Regions from separate parts of the Streptomyces sp. CNS606 genome, predicted to be linked through region 2. Evidence: riboswitches for the same ligand, from Rfam matches in the RefSeq annotation. Region 2 holds a riboswitch; the other holds the start of a gene.
What was found. Region 2 has a riboswitch for cyclic di-AMP ahead of K304_RS0117995 (LysM peptidoglycan-binding domain-containing protein). Riboswitches for the same ligand answer to the same signal wherever they lie in the genome.
Positions count from the first base shown of each region.

Region 1: it holds a riboswitch for cyclic di-AMP, as region 2 does, so the genes downstream of both, K304_RS0117515 (M23 family metallopeptidase) here and K304_RS0117995 (LysM peptidoglycan-binding domain-containing protein) in region 2, are expected to answer to the same signal.

Region 1 covers NZ_AUFD01000024.1:55,444-63,302, forward strand. The annotation lists gene K304_RS29580 (SSI family serine proteinase inhibitor) at 1-413, opposite strand, end outside; gene K304_RS29585 (pirin family protein) at 628-1,671, shown strand; gene K304_RS0117490 (tetratricopeptide repeat protein) at 1,749-2,063, shown strand; gene K304_RS29590 (GNAT family N-acetyltransferase) at 2,115-2,456, shown strand; gene K304_RS0117500 (DUF5996 family protein) at 2,560-3,507, shown strand; gene K304_RS0117505 (PPOX class F420-dependent oxidoreductase) at 3,602-4,039, shown strand; gene K304_RS0117510 (macrolide family glycosyltransferase) at 4,220-5,413, shown strand; gene K304_RS0117515 (M23 family metallopeptidase) at 5,632-6,759, opposite strand; cyclic di-AMP (ydaO/yuaA leader) riboswitch at 6,772-6,912, opposite strand; gene K304_RS0117520 (hypothetical protein) at 7,505-7,855, opposite strand.
Region 2 covers NZ_AUFD01000026.1:40,955-48,813, forward strand. The annotation lists gene K304_RS0117980 (molybdopterin cofactor-binding domain-containing protein) at 1-102, shown strand, start outside; gene K304_RS0117985 (NCS2 family permease) at 631-2,112, shown strand; gene K304_RS0117990 (XdhC/CoxI family protein) at 2,165-3,355, shown strand; gene K304_RS0117995 (LysM peptidoglycan-binding domain-containing protein) at 3,503-4,264, opposite strand; cyclic di-AMP (ydaO/yuaA leader) riboswitch at 4,269-4,450, opposite strand; gene K304_RS0118000 (YciI family protein) at 5,197-5,616, shown strand; gene K304_RS0118005 (sigma-70 family RNA polymerase sigma factor) at 5,613-6,854, shown strand; gene K304_RS0118010 (SCO4226 family nickel-binding protein) at 6,958-7,206, shown strand; gene K304_RS0118015 (GNAT family N-acetyltransferase) at 7,461-7,859, shown strand, end outside.

The DNA of each region.
Region 1 (7,859 bases), on a different contig from region 2:
GCGGTCTCGCAGCCGGTGGCGCGACCGAAGTCCGCGTTCACCGGACGCCCGGCCCACATGCCCTCGACGTGCGCGGTCGCCGGGCCGCCGTAGAGGCTGGTGCACAGGGTCCCGTCCGGAGCGGGGGCGAACGGTTCGCTGCCCCACACCGTCACCTCGTCGAGCCGCGCGCAGGCCGCCTTCGCGCGCGGGTGGTCACCGCCCGCGGGGTGGCAGAACAGCTCGAACCGGCCGTCGCGCGCCGGGTGGCCGGAGTCGGAGACGGTGAGCACGAGGTGGTCGCTGACCGGCGGCAGTACGGCACCGGCGGGCGCCGGGGCGAGGAGCGGGGCCGCCGTGACGACGGCGAGAGCGGCGAGGACGTGGGCGGCGGCTGCTCTGCGGCGGGGGCGGCGGGCGCGGTGGACGTGCATGCGGTGCTCCAGGCGCGTACGTGCGTACGGTTCGCGGGCCGGCTGCGACGCCGGTCCCCGTGCTCAACGCGCCGACCCGGCCGGGGTTGCGGTGTGCGACGAGATGCACACGGATGGTCGCGGGATCCGGCGCCAGGAATAGTTCGACTTTCAACCATGTTGCCGGGGGTGACGCCGCTCCGGGGGCACCCGGAGTCCGTGGAAGGGAGCAACCATGCCCGCCGTGACCGCCGACACCCTGACCCTGCCCCGCGTCGTCCGCCCCTCCGCGGCCGGCACCGCCTGGCGTCCGGTGGCGAAGACCGTCACCGCGCGCCGCCACAAGGAGGGCGAGGGCTTCGAGGTCCGCCGCCCCTTCCCCGGGATCGACCTCTCGCTCGCCGACCCGTTCCTGCTCCTGGACCACCTCGGCGCCGTCGAGTACGGCCCCGGCGAGGCCAAGGGCGCGCCCTGGCATCCGCACCGCGGCTTCGAGACCGTCACCTACATGATGGACGGCGCCTTCGAGCACCAGGACTCCACCGGCGGAGGCGGCCTCATCACCGAGGGCGCCACCCAGTGGATGACCGCAGGCGCCGGAGTGCTGCACTCCGAGCTGCCACCGCAGGACTTCGTCGCCACCGGCGGCCTCTTCCACGGCGTCCAGCTCTGGGTCAACCTGCCCAAGTCGCTGAAGTGGACGGACCCCAGCTACCAGGACATCAAGGCCGCCGAGACCGTGCTGCTCTCCAGCGACGACGGCGGGGCGCTGCTCCGCGTCATCGCCGGCGACCTGGGCGGACACCGCGGACCGGGCGTGACCCGCACACCCATCACCTACGTGCACGCCACCGTCGGCCCGGGCGCGCGGCTCGCGCTGCCCTGGCCCGAGGACTTCAACGCCATGGCGTACGTCCTGGCCGGGCGCGGCACGGTCGGTCCGGAACGGCGCCCGCTGGAGGAGGGGCAGCTCGCGGTCTTCGGGCCCGGCTCCGCAGTCACCCTCGAGGCGGCGCCCGGCCAGGACTACAACGGCAGCCGCACCGGCTGGGAGGTCCTGCTGCTCGGCGGCCTGCCGATCCGCGAGCCGGTGGCCCGCTACGGGCCGTTCGTCATGAACACCCGGGCCGAGATCGTCCAGGCCTTCGAGGACTTCCAGGCCGGACGACTGGGCACCACCTCTCCACAGGAGCTGCCGCACCGCACCACCGCCGACACCGGCACGGCGGAGCTTCGGGGCGGCTCCCCCGACCCCAGGACGGAGGGTGACCGCCGATGACCCCGGACACGCCCGCGACCCCCGACAGCCCGGCGCACCGGAGCACACCCGCGCCCCAGGGCGGCACGCCGAAGCCGATGCAGGAGTACGAGCGCGCCGTGCTGTTCTACGAGGCCCGCGACTACGCCGGTGCGGCCCGCATCCTGCGGCCGCTCGTCGACGCGGAACCGCGGAAGCTCGGCACCCGGCTCCTCCTGGCCCGCGCGTACTACCACTCCGCGCAGCTCGGACGCGCCGAGACCGAACTGCGCGCCGTGCTGGAACAGGACCCGGCGGAGGCGTACGCGCACCTGGTCCTCGGCCGCACCCTCGAACGGCAGAACCGCCCCGTCGAGGCCATCCGGCACCTGCGCCTCGCCGAAGCCATGACCGGCGGCGGCGCCCGCGAGTGATCCGTCCGGCACCGGCCACCCGGCCGGTGCCGGAGGCCGAAGGAGGCCCTCATGCCCGAGAAATCCGCACGACACCAGGACGTGGAGGTCGTCGACCTCCCCGACCGTTCCCGCTTCGAACTCCGCGTCTCCGGCGAGCCCGCCGGCCGCGCCGACTACCGGCGGAAGCCCGGCCGCCTCGTCCTCACGCACACCGAGGTCTCCGACGCGTACGAGGGGCAGGGCCTCGGCGGTCGGCTCGCCCGGGAGGCCCTCGAGACCGCCCGCGACAGCGGCCTCCGGGTGACGCCCCTGTGCCCCTACATCGCGCGGTACATCCGGCGTCACCGCGAGTACGCCGACCTGGTCGACGGCGCCCACCTCGCGGACGTCGACGCACCGCAGCCCGAGTAGCCCGCGACGCCGCAGCAGCTCGCGAACGCCTGACTTGCCGGGCCGGGCACGGGGGGCGACCCTGCGAGGGGGGACCGGCGACGCCGACCCGGGAGGCACGGCCGTGACGGACCGGACAGCAGCACGGGCGACCGCGGCATGGCCGCGGCTGCGGGTGGACGACTGGGCCGACACCCGCGACACCCTGCACATGTGGACCCAGATCGTGGGCAAGGTGCGCCTGGCCCACGCGCCGCTGGTCAACCACTGGTGGCAGGTCACCCTGTACGTCAGCGCGCGCGGACTGACCACCTCCGCCGTGCCGTACCGCGACGGCGCGTTCGACGTGGAGTTCGACTTCGTCGAGCACCGGCTGGTGCTGCGCCGCGACTCCAGCGGCACGCGCCACGTACCGCTGGAGCCCATGTCGGTGGCCCGCTTCCACACCGAGACGATGCGCGCACTGGACGAACTGGGCGTCGAGGCCCCCATCCAGGGCCACCCGAACGAGGTCGAGCCGGCCATCCCGTTCGCCGAGGACGACCGGCACGCCTCCTACGACCCCGGCGCCGCGCAGCTGTTCTGGCGCCAACTCCTCCAGGCGCAGCGGGTGATGGGCGAGTTCCGCTCGCACTTCGTCGGCAAGGTCAGCCCCGTGCACTTCTTCTGGGGCGCGATGGACCTGGCCTGCACCCGCTTCTCCGGACGCCCCGCCCCACCGCACCCCGGCGGCGCGCCCAACTGCGGTGACTGGGTGATGGTCGAGGGCTACTCCCGCGAACTGAGCAGCTGCGGCTTCTGGCCGGGCGGCGGCGAGGAGGGCGCGTTCTACGCGTACGCCTACCCCGAACCGGACGGCTTCGCGGACCACCCGGTGCGGCCGGACGAGGCGTACTACAGTGCGCAGAACGGGCAGTTCCTGCTCCCCTACGAGGCGGTGCGGACGTCCCCGGACCCGGACGGCGCGCTGATGTCCTTCCTTCAGGACACCTACACCGCGGCCGCCGAGCACGGGCGGTGGGCGCGGGCCTCACTGGAGGACGACCCCGGCCGCTGGGACGCCCGGCGCTGAGCCGTCTCCCGCAGCGGGCTTGGCCTGCGAGGATCGGGGGAAGGGGCGTGCGGGGGCGCCGCCGCCCTTTCCCCGACGCGCGGAGGAGCGAGACATGGACGAGAAGGTGCCGCAGGAGGCGCTGCTGTCGCTGCTGACGGACCAGAACCGGGGCGTTCTGGTGACGCTGAAGCGGGACGGCCGGCCGCAACTTTCCAACGTGCTGCACGCGTACGACCCGGAGCAGCGGATCGTCCGGGTGTCGGTCACCGCGGACCGCGCCAAGACCCGCAACCTCGCCCGTGACCCGCGCGCGAGCTACCACGTCACGACGGCCGACGGCTGGTCCTGGACGGTCGCCGAGGGCGACGCGGAGCTGACCCCCGTCGCGGCGGACCCGTACGACGCGACGGTGGAGGAACTGGTCGACGTCTACCGCGCGATCTCCGGCGAACACGGCGACTGGAACCAGTACCGCCGCTCGATGGTCACGGACCGCCGCCTCGTCGTCCGCCTCCACGTCCGCCACGCCTACGGTCAGCCCCGCCGTTGACCCCGCCCGGCGGAAATCCGGTGGAGGCCCGGAGCGCCACGGGCTAACCTCGCCGGCATGTGCTCCTTCCTGCAGATCTACGAGTGAGACGGCGCGGCGCAGCGCGCCGCCACCGTCACCCGTGCCCGGGCCTTCGCCACGGGCCGATGCCGTCACGCCCGTAGATCCTCGAGGAGACTCATGAACCTGCCCCGCTCCCACCCGCGCGCCCACATCGCCATGGTCGGCGTGCCCGCCGTCAGCCACGTGCTGCCGAGCCTGGAGATCATCCGCGAACTGGTGGCGCGCGGCCACCGCGTGACCTACGCCAACGGGCACGCCGTCGCGGATCTCGTCACCGGCACCGGCGCCACGTTCGTGCCGTTCGACTCGACGCTCCCGGTGACCGACAACGACTGGCCGGAGGACCCGGTCGGCGCGATGAGCGTGTTCCTGGACGACGCGATGCACGTGCTCCCGCAGATCGAGGCGGTGTACGAGGACGATCCCGCCGACCTCTATCTGTACGACATCGGCGGCTACGCCGTCCGCGCCCTCGCCGAGCGGCAGGGCCGCCCCGCGGTGCAGCTTTCGCCGACGTACGTGGCCTGGCACGACGAGGAACAGGCCGTCCTGAAGCAGATCCTGCAACTGCCCGGCGCGCAGGAGTACTTCGACCGCGTCTCCGCCTGGGCCGAGGCGTCCGGCGCGACCACGACGGACGGCCCGTCCTTCGTCGGGCTGCCCGACCGCGCACTGGCCATGATCCCCCGGGCGATGCAGCCGCACGCCGACCTCGTGGACCCCGATGTGGTGAGTTTCGTCGGGCCCTGCTTCGGGGACCGCGCCGACCAGGGGGCGTGGACCCGTCCGGCCGGGGCCGAGAACGTGCTGCTCGTGTCGCTCGGTTCGGCGTACACCCGGCAGCCGGAGTTCTACCGGCAGTGCCTGGCCGCCTTCGGCGGCCTCCCCGGCTGGCACGTGGTGCTGCAGATCGGCCGCTACGTCGACCCGTCCGAGCTGGGCGAGATCCCGGCGAACGTCGAAGTGCACTCCTGGGTACCGCAGTTGGCGATTCTGGGGCAGGCGGACGCGTTCGTCACGCACGCCGGGATGGGCGGCAGCAGCGAAGGGCTCTTCACGGGCGTGCCGATGATCGCGGTGCCGCAGGGCGCGGAGCAGTTCCAGAACGCTGACCGCCTCGTCGAACTGGGCGTGGCCCGCCGCCTCGACACCGCAGACGCGGACGCCGCGTCGCTGCGCGCGGCGCTGACCGCCCTCACCTCCGATCCCGAGGTGGCCCGACGGTCCGCCCGGCTGCGCGAGGACGCCCGCGCGGAGGGCGGCACCACACGGGCCGCCGACCTCCTGGAAGCCCTGCTGAACCAGCGCTAGAAAAGGGTCCGACGGCCCTGGCGTCGGGGGGTGGTCCGCCAGGACCGCCGGAGTCTCGATGGCCGCCCGGCCCCGGTTCCCGGTTGCCGCCGCCTCGCCCCTCCTTGTCGCCGAGTACTGCGGTGGGGGGAGGAGGTGTCACAGGCCTCGACGGGCACGAGGCGGCGGCACCGTCCCTGCATCAGGGACGTGGGAAGGGAATCGTGGAGCGGAAGGTGTCAGACGTTCAGTCCCTTCCCACGCAGCCAGGACAGCGGGTCGACGGGCGAACCGCCGCCCGGCCGGACCTCCAGGTGGAGGTGCGGTCCGGTGGAGTTGCCGGTGGAGCCGACGTTGCCGATGACGTCCTTGGTGTTGACCTCGGACCCGGCGGAGACGTTCATCGAGGACAGGTGGCAGTACCAGACCTCGGTGCCGTCGTCGAGTTCGAGTACGACGCGGTAGCCGTACGAGCCGGCCCAGCCGGCCTCCTTCACGGTGCCGCTGTGCACAGCCATCACCGGGGTGCCGGTCTGCGCGGCGAAGTCCTGGCCGGTGTGGTCGTTCTCCCACATGCTGCCGCCGGCGCCGTAGCCGGAGCTGAGCGTGTACGAGGAGAGGGGCACGCTGTAACTGCGGGCGAGTTCGGCGAGCCGTGCGGCCTCCGCCTTGCGGCGAGCCTCCTCGGCGGCTTCGCGCTTGCGCTCGGCCTCCGCCTTGCGCTCGGCCTCCGCCTTCTTCGCGGCGGCCTCGGCGGCCTCCGCGCGCGCGGTGTCGACGGCGTCCTCGCGGACGGTGGCGTCGGCGGCCGACTGCTGCTGGGCGGCCTGCGCCAGGATGCGGGCCCGCAGGGACTCCCCGGCGTCCCCCTCCGGAGCAGCGGTCTCGGTGCTGAACCCGGCCTGGGTGAGCGGCGCTTGAGCGGCGACCGTCGTGGTGTCCGCCGAGCCGTCGACGCCGGGGACCAGGTCACTTATCTCGCTGGGCAGTTCGTCCGCCACCGAGCCGGCGAGGGAGGACATGTCGGCCATCGTGACGGAGGCCGGCTTGTCCTTGGCCGTGGCCATTCCGCCCGCGCCGACGGCCGCGATCATGCCGACCCCGAGCACCGCACCGCTGCGGGCCACCCCGCCGCGCTGCTTCGCCACGCGGTGCCGGCCGCGCACCGGGCGCACCGATTCGGCGGTCGGGTTCCACCCGTCGTACGCCCCGTCCTGCTCCGGCCCGTAGACGGTCGGCACGGTGTAGGCGCCGGTGGCGTCGAAGGACTCCTCGAACTGGGGGAACTCGGTGGTGAGGTCGGTGTCGCCGAGGTATCCGCTTCTGTAGAGGTCGCGGGCCTCGGGGGCATGCCTGGTGGACGCCACTGGGGGCGCTCTCCTTTCCTTCCTTCTCGCCTACCGGGTTAGCTGACGGGTTCGGAGCAGGAAGGTCTCCTACAGCGGTCCTTGGGCGGGACCGCCGATTCACCCCTGAAAGGTGGTTCCCCGGCTCCCTCGGTGTGCCGGCGCGAGCGGTGAGACTCGCGTGACCCACGTGCGGGATTAGGCGACGGCGCACGGTGCCGCCTGGAGTGACGGCAGTGACGACCGCGCTGCGTTATCGAACGTTAATAGACCCGCAGCCGGGAAACCAAGCCGGGTCGCTGATTTTGCCTACGCTTTGGCAGGGACTTCCCGCCCACCGAGGAGCAATACGGACGCACCAACACGCCCCGTCAGCACGCCGGTTCCGTGGGTGATCACGAGTGGATCACGACGACCGGCACCGAATCTCCACCAACGGACCGTCAGCTCCTCCACCCCAACCTCCGTGACCGAACCGGCCTTCCGACCCGGAACCGACCCCGATCTCCTCCCCCTCAAGAGCACGGGGGTGGGCCGCGGCCGCGACGGACGTGAGGGGGCGTGGGCGGAGGGAGGGTCGATGCGCCCGGAAACACTTGCCCGTGATGTGTGGGCCGCGCAATACGAGTCGTGCCCACCGTTCGCCGAGAACGCGGCCCGTACATCATGGGTTTCCGGGTCGTCGGCCCGGACCGCAGCCCACGCCCCCGACCCGCACCCACACACACCAGCCACCGCCCCACGGCACCGAACCGCCCCGGATGCGTCAGAGAATCGCCACGCGCTCCCACGCGGGCTGACTCTCCTCCGCCTCCCCCGGATCGGCGGCCGCCGCCTCGGTCTCGCCGGCCACACCCTTCGCCGGTCGCGCCTCCGCTGCACGGCCGCCCGCGTCGTCGCCCCCGTCGCCGTAGCCGGAGACGCCCACGTAGGGCGCGACGCTCCGGTAGGGGGCGGCGGAGGTGCCGTACCCCTCCGTACCGGTGGCGTGCCGCTCCGCGGAGGAGCCGTACCGCTCAACCGAAGTGCCGTACAGGTCACCGCCGTTGCCGCCGTACAGGTCGCCCCCGTTGCCGCCGTACACCCCGCCGCCGTACGCGGCAGGACCGGGCGCCACCGGC
Region 2 (7,859 bases):
ACCCTGTCCTCCACGCCCGCCGTCCTGTCCGCGATCCGTGCCGCGACGGGCCTGGCGCTCAACCGGGTGCCGGTCCGTCCCGAGCACCTCACGGGCACGTAGCCGGCACAGCCGGAGCGAGCCGAACGTGGTGGTCGCCGTGCACGCGCATTCCGCCGAACCCTCACCGTCGTGGTGTCCCGTCCGCGCGGTGGCATGCTCCGCCGCCGCGGCGGAGCCCGGCCGTGCCGGACGGTGCCGACCGCACCGCGACCGCACGGTGACACCCTCCGTACGGCCGACGCGCCGGGGGCCATCGGCCCCGGTGCCCGGCCGGGCCGCGCCGCGGCGGGACGCTCGCTCCCGTCGCGGCGACGACCGGCCGCACACGGTGGAGCCCGGCGGTGCCGACCGCACCGCGGCCCCGCCGTCCGGGGGCAGCCCGCAGCGTGCACCGGTTCTCCGGAGCGCCTCTGCCGGCGCGGCCCCACGTCGGTGCGTCCCGCGCGAGCGGAACCGCGCCCGGCACACCCCCACAGAACGCGGCGAGGGCCGTCCCCCGCGTCGTGCATATCCCAAATCCCGCCGAACGACGGCGCGTCACGGCGCGCCGGGGCGGGTGCCCCTGTGAACCTTGGGAGAAGGCACAAGATGACCCAGTCGCACGTGGAGCCCAAGACCTCGCCCGAGGAGGTGGGGAACGGCTCCCGCCCCCCGGCAGGACGGTCCTGGCTCGACCGTTACTTCCACATGTCCGACAGAGGATCCACGCTCGCCCGTGAGGTGCGCGGCGGCGTCACCACCTTCATGGCGATGGCGTACATCATCCTCCTCAACCCCGTGATCCTGTCCGTTCCGGACGCCACGGGTGCCCGGCTCGACCCCGCCCAGCTCACCACCGCCACCGCGTTCGCCGCCGCGGCGACGACGCTGGCGATGGGCATCCTCGGCAACGTCCCCCTCGCGCTGGCCGCGGGACTCAGCGTCTCCGCCGTCGTGGCCTTCCAGGTCGCGCCGGAGATGACGTGGGGGAACGCGTTCGCCATGTGCGTCATCTACGGCGCCGTGATCATCCTGCTGGTCGTCACCGGCCTGCGGGAGCTGATCATGAATGCGATCCCGCTGGCGATGAAGCACGCCATCACCATGGGCATCGGCCTGTTCGTGGCGCTGATCGGCCTGGTCCAGGCCGGGTTCGTGACCAGCATGGGCGGTCCCGGCGGTGTCGCCGGTGCGAAGCCGATCCAGCTCGGCGTCCAGGACCAGCTCACCGGCTGGCCGGTGCTGTGCTTCGCGGTGACGCTGCTGCTGATCTTCCTGCTCCACGTGCGGCGGGTGCCCGGCGCGATCCTCATCGGCATCGTCGGCGGCACCCTGTTCGCCGCGCTGGTGCACGCCGTGGCCGGCCTGTCCGTGCAGGACTGGGGCGGGCTGAACGCCCCGGAGCTGACCGGGTCGATCGTCAGCGCACCGGACTTCGGCCTGTTCGGCCAGGTCTCCTTCACCGGCATGGCCGACGTCGGCGCGATCACCGTCGGCGTGATCGTCTTCACCCTCGTGCTGGCCGGGTTCTTCGACGCCATGGGCACGATCATCGGCATCGGCCAGCAGGCCGACCTCGCCGACCGGGACGGCAAGATGCCCGGGCTCAGCAAGGCCCTGGCGATCGACGGCGCCGGCGGCATCGTCGGCGGCGTCGCGGGCGCCTCCGGGCAGACGGTGTTCGTGGAGTCGACGGCGGGCGTCGGCGACGGCGCGCGCACCGGGTTCGCCAGTGTCGTCACCGGCCTGGCCTTCACCCTGTGCCTGTTCTTCACGCCGCTCGCCCAGGTGATCCCGACGCAGGTGGCCGCCGCCGCGCTGGTCGTCATCGGCTCGATGATGATGACGAACGCCAAGCACATCGACTGGAACGACCCGGCGACGTCCGTCCCGGTGTTCCTCACCACCGTCCTGATGCCGTTCACCTACTCCATCACCGCCGGTATCGCCGCGGGCGTCATCTCCTACGTGCTGATCCGCGCTGTGCAGGGCCGGTGGCGGGAGCCGGGATGGCTGATGTGGGTACTGGCACTGGTCTTCTTCGTCTACTTCTCGCTCGGGCCCATCGAGGCCTGGCTCGGAGTGAAGTAGCCGGAGCGGACGCACAGCCCCACCGCACCGCACCGACCCTGGAGGTTCCCCCGTGCTGGACATCGCCGCCGAACTGCACCAGTGGTGCGAGGAGGGCCGCGACTTCGCCGTGGCCACGGTGGTGGCCGTCAGCGGCAGCGCACCCCGGCAGCCCGGCGCGGCGCTCGCCGTGGACGCCGGGGGCACCGCGGTCGGCAGCGTGTCCGGCGGCTGCGTCGAGGGCGCGGTCTACGAACTGTGCGCCGAGGCGCTCCGGGACGGCCGGCCCGTCACGGAGCGCTTCGGCTACAGCGACGACGACGCCTTCGCCGTGGGTCTGACCTGCGGCGGCGTCATCGACGTGCTGGTCGTGCCGGTGCGGGCGGACGCGCCGTGGCGGGAGACGTACGCGGCGGCCGCCGCCACGGCGGCGCGCGGCGGCTCCGCGGCCCTCGCCCGCGTGGTGGCCGGTCCGCCGGAGCTCCTGGGGCGGGCGCTTCTCGTCCGCCCGGACGTCGACGGCGGTGACGGTCACGGCGACGGCGCGTCCGGTGCCGCGGGAACCCTCGGCGGGCACCCCGGCCTGGACCGTACGGCCGCCGCCGAGGCGCGCGCCCTGCTGGACGCCGGGCGCACCGCCAGCGTCGGCATCGGGGCGGAGGGGAGCCGCTGCGGCGCACCTCTCACCCTGCTGGTGGAGTCGAGCGTGCCGGCGCCGCGCATGCTGGTGTTCGGCGCGATCGACTTCGCTGCGGCGCTGGTCCGGGCGGGGAGGTTCCTCGGCTACCGCGTCACGGTCTGCGACGCCCGTCCGGTGTTCGCCACGGCGGCGCGCTTCCCGGACGCGGACGAGGTGGTCGTCGACTGGCCGCACGACTACCTGGACGCCACCGAGGTCGACGCCCGCACGGTGGTGTGCGTCCTCACCCATGACGCCAAGTTCGACATCCCGCTGCTGGAGCGTGCCCTGCGGCTGCCGGTCGCCTACGTGGGCGCGATGGGCTCGCGCCGCACCCACGAGGACCGTCTCGCCCGGCTGCGCGCGGCCGGCCTCACCGAACTCGAACTCGCCCGGCTGCGCTCGCCCATCGGCCTGGACCTGGGCGCGCGCACACCCGAGGAGACGGCGGTGTCCATCGCCGCGGAGATCGTCGCCGGCCGCCGCGGCGGCTCCGGACTGCCGCTGACCGGGGCCCACACCCCGATCCACCACGACGGTCCCGGGGCCCGCGGCGGGCCCCGGCCGATCGGCTCCGTCGCCTGAGCCGGCGGCGCAGCCCGGCTGCTGCGTCACCCGACTCCGGCGACGGCTCCCGACCACCGCGGCGCGCAGCCCCCGGGCACGACGAAAGCCGCCTCCCACCTGCACGCCGGTGGGAGGCGGCCGTCGAGTGGCCCTCGAACGTCAGGCTCAGTAGGGGCCGTTGACGTTGTCGATGCTGCCGTAGCGGTCGGCCGCGTAGTTGCAGGCGGCGACGATGTTGGCGACCGGGTCGTACTGGTCGTAGGCCGTGCCCTCGACGTGGTAGGCGTCGAAGGTGGGCTTGATGACCTGGAGCAGACCGATGGACGGCGTGCCGTTCTGGGCGTTGATGTCCCAGTTGTTGATGGCGCTCGGGTCACCGCCGGACTCACGGATGATGTTGCGGTGGATGCCGTCGTAGGAGCCCGGGATGCCCTCCTGCTCCATGACGGCCAGCGCCTCGCGGATCCAGCCGTCCAGGTTGTCCGGGTAGGTGGCCTGGTCGGCCGACTCGCCGGAGGTCTCGGTGGAGGACTGCTGGGCCTCGCCGCCCTTCTGGGCCGCCGCGGCCTCGAGGGTCAGTTCCTGGCCGGGGTGGATCAGGTCCGGGTTCCCGCCGACCGTCTCCTTGTTGGCCTCGTAGACGGTCTGCCAGCCGCCCTTCACGTCGTGCGCGTTGGCGATCTTGAAGAGGGTGTCGCCGGAGGCGACGGTGTAGCTCTCGGCGGCGGCGGTCTGCTCCGCCTTGGCGCCGGTCTTCACGGTCTTCACGTTGGCGGCGGCCGGCGCGGAGGCGGGGGCGGCCTGGGCGGTGCCCGCTGCGGCGATCGGCGCGGCGACGGCGCCGCCGGCGGCGAGCGCGACGGAAAGGCGGGAGACCTTGCGGGAATTGAGCAGATGACGCGGGCGGCGGTGACGGCCACGGGACATGGTGGTGAATCCTCTCCTACGCCTGCGAGGTGAGCTGTCGGATTCGGGCGAGAAGAGTTGCCCGGCCATGTCCCGTCGCGTGGGGGCGCGATGAGGCATGGCTTCACCCCAAGCCGGCCGTCGTGCGGCGCGGCGCTTACCTGGTTCCCCCGCTCCTGCCGTTGCTGACTACTGCGCTTTTCCCTGATGCCGGTCGGCAGGATTCGGCGTCCCGGCGCGGGAACCTCCGCCATGACGTGCGGAAGCGAGCACATAGGACCACAGTCGATTCGGCGGAGACAAGCTGCGGGAAAAGGTGACCTTCGCGTCTGTGATCTTTACCGGCCGGTGTTCCTCGACGCTATGCGATGAAGCATTTTCCGAGCGTGAGAGCGGTGAATCTCCGGGATTTCCTAATCGTCAGGCACCGCAGGCGATTTGGCCGCGGGACGCATCCTGGGCCGTCCCGGTTCCCAAGATCGGCCATGGCGCGATGTGAGTCCCGCCACAAGGGACTTGGGGCGTTCCTTATGTCCACCTATTTCCAGCTCTCCCGCCGTGGAGTGGTGTTGGCGGTGCGAGGGAAGCGTGGAGAGGGTGCATGTCGGACTTGCGTGTTTTGCCTGGCACCTCCGCCTACGGTGACGCCCGCGCGACGCCCTTCCGCCCGTGCGTCCCGTCCTCGCGGGCGACCTGTACCGGACGAGGGGCGCCGTGGCCGTGGCCGTGGGCGCGGGCAGGGGTACCGCTCGCTCCGGGGAAACCGCGTGTTACCGGGCGCGGTGGGCGCCGGGCCGCGATAATGGGCCCGTGACCGGGCCGTGATCCGGTCGAGAGCGGTGCCCGAAGTTCTTCCGGGATTTCTTCCCCCGCGACGTCGAGACCCGCCGCACCGCTCCGACGTCTCCGGTGAGAGGCACCCGCAGGGGAGCCGCCGACGAAGGAGTCAGACCATGAAGTACATGCTGATGCTGATGTCAGCCCAGAAGTACTACGACGCCATGAGCGGAAACCCCTCCCCGGGAGCCCCCGCCTGGTCGGAGTCCGAGCTCAAGGTCATGTTCCAGCACATGGAGAAGCTCAACCAGGACCTCGTCGCGTCCGGTGAATGGGTCGACGCCCAGGGACTGGCGGAGCCGTCCCAGACCCGTCTGGTCACCGCCGACAAGGACGGCCGTCCCGTGGTCTCCGACGGGCCCTTCGGGGAGACCAAGGAGGTACTCGCGGGCTACTGGATCGTGGACGTGGAGACCCCGGAGCGCGCCTACGAGATCGCCGCCCGCGCCTACTCCTGCCCCGTCCCGGAGGGCTCCGACCCGGAGCCGGCGGTCGTCGTCCGCCCCGTCCCGGACGGGCCGCCGGACCAGGCGTGACCACCGACCCCCGCATCGAGGACCTGCTGCGCCGCCACGCGCCGCAGGTCCTCGGCGCGCTGGTCCGCCGCTACGGCCACTTCGACGCCGCCGAGGACGCCGTCCAGGAGGCGCTGCTCGCCGCCGCCGTGCAGTGGCCGGCCGAGGGCCGGCCCGAGAACCCGCGCGGCTGGCTGATCCGCGTCGCCTCCCGCCGCCTCACCGACCAGCTCCGCAGCGACTCCGCACGCCGCCGCCGCGAGGAGGCGGACGCCGCCCTGGCCCCGCCGGACGCGCTCGTCGCCCCGCCGCCCGGCGAGGACGCCGCCCCGTCCGACGACGACACGCTCAGCCTGCTCTTCCTGTGCTGCCACCCGGGGCTCACGCCGTCCGCGCAGGTCGCCCTGACCCTCCGCGCCGTCGGAGGCCTCACCACGGCGGAGATCGCCCGCGCCCACCTGGTGCCCGAAGCGACCATGGCGCAGCGCATCAACCGCGCCAAGCAGCGGATCAGGGCCTCCGGCGCCCACTTCCGCACCCCGCCCGGGGCGGAGCGGCAGAACCGGCTCGCCGTCGTCCTCCAGGTCCTCTACCTGATCTTCAACGAGGGCTACACCGCCTCCTCCGGGACGGAACTGCTGCGCGACGACCTCGCCGCCGAGGCCGTCCGCCTCACCCGCCTGCTGCGCAGCCTGCTCCCCGAGGACGGCGAGGTCGCCGGGCTGCTCGCGCTGATGCTGCTCACCGACGCCCGCCGCGCCGCCCGCACGGGCCCCTCGGGCGAGCTGGTGCCGCTGGCCGAGCAGGACCGGGCCCGCTGGGACACGGCGCAGATCGAGGAGGGCACCGCGCTGGTCGAGTACGCCCTGCGGCACACCCGACCCGGCCCCTACCAGGTGCAGGCCGCCATCGCGGCCCTGCACGACGAGGCGGCCGACGCCGAAACGACCGACTGGCCGCAGACCCTCGCCCTCTACGACGTGCTCGACCGCACCTGGCCCAGCCCGGTCGTCCGGCTCAACCACGCCGTCGCGGTCGCCATGGTGCGCGGGCCCGAGTTCGGCCTCGCACTGCTGGACACGCTCCGTGACGACCCGTACCTGGCCCGCGGTCACCGCCTCGCCGCCGCCCGCGGCCACCTGCTGGACATGGCCGGCGACCGCGAGGCCGCGCGCGCCGCCTACCGCGAGGCCGCACGCCGCACGCTGAGTGACCCCGAGCGGCGCTACCTGCTCGTACGCGCCGCTCGCCTCGCCTGACACGTCACCGCCTCGCCCGGCGGGCTGGCGGTGGACCGCCGCCCGGGAGGAGTATGGAGACGGACCCCACGCAGGGGGGAACGACCCCCGGAGGTGCATCACGATGGCCCGCTTCATGGACGTCCACGAGGGGATGAAGGGCATCACCGCAGACGAGCTCAGGGAAGCCCACGCGGCCGACCTGGCCATCGAGGGTGAGGAGAACGTGCATTTCGAGCGCGCCTGGGCCGACCCGGAGTCCGGCGTCGTCTACTGCCTGTCCGAAGCCCCGTCCCGCGAGGCCGTGCAACGCGTCCACGAACGCACCGGCCACCCCGCCGCCCACATCCACGAGGTGCCGCTCACCGTCTGACGCCCCGCGCGCCGTCCGATCCGCCTCCCCGGGACGACCGCCCTGGGCAGGCGGCACGGGTGATGCCGTGGCTGAAGCCGGACGGCGCCCTCCACCTCTTCGGACAGCCTCTCGACCCGACGCAGGTGCGGGCCGGCCACGCGATGGCTGCCGACACCGTGCGCCGGATCCCCGGTTGTCCTCTCGCCCACCCGGCGGTTTCGCCCGCCTCAATCTCCGTTGACGACGTGAGCCGCAGCGGGTTCGCTGGGCGCGTGTCCCGCTTACGCGTCGAAAGGGTGGACGGCGACGCCACCGTCCACGACTGGCAGCACGTCCACAACCTCGTCATCCCCACCCACCACCGGTCGGCCGACGAGGTGCGCGAGCGTGCCACGTACAACGTGCTGGAGGTCGCCTATCTCGGCGAGACGCTGATCGGGTGCACGACGGTGCGTCCGCCCACGAGCGGGGCGCCCATGGCGACCGTCATCGCTCGCGTGCTCCCCGGCCACCGTCGCCGAGGTTTCGGCACCCGGCTCTACGAGCGCGGTCTCGGGCAGGCCAGGGAGCTCGGCGCCGAGGTCGTCGACACGGTGGTGCTGGCATCCAACGTCGAGGGTCTCCGCTTCGCGCAGCAGCGTGGATTCGCAGAGATCGACACGTACGTGCTG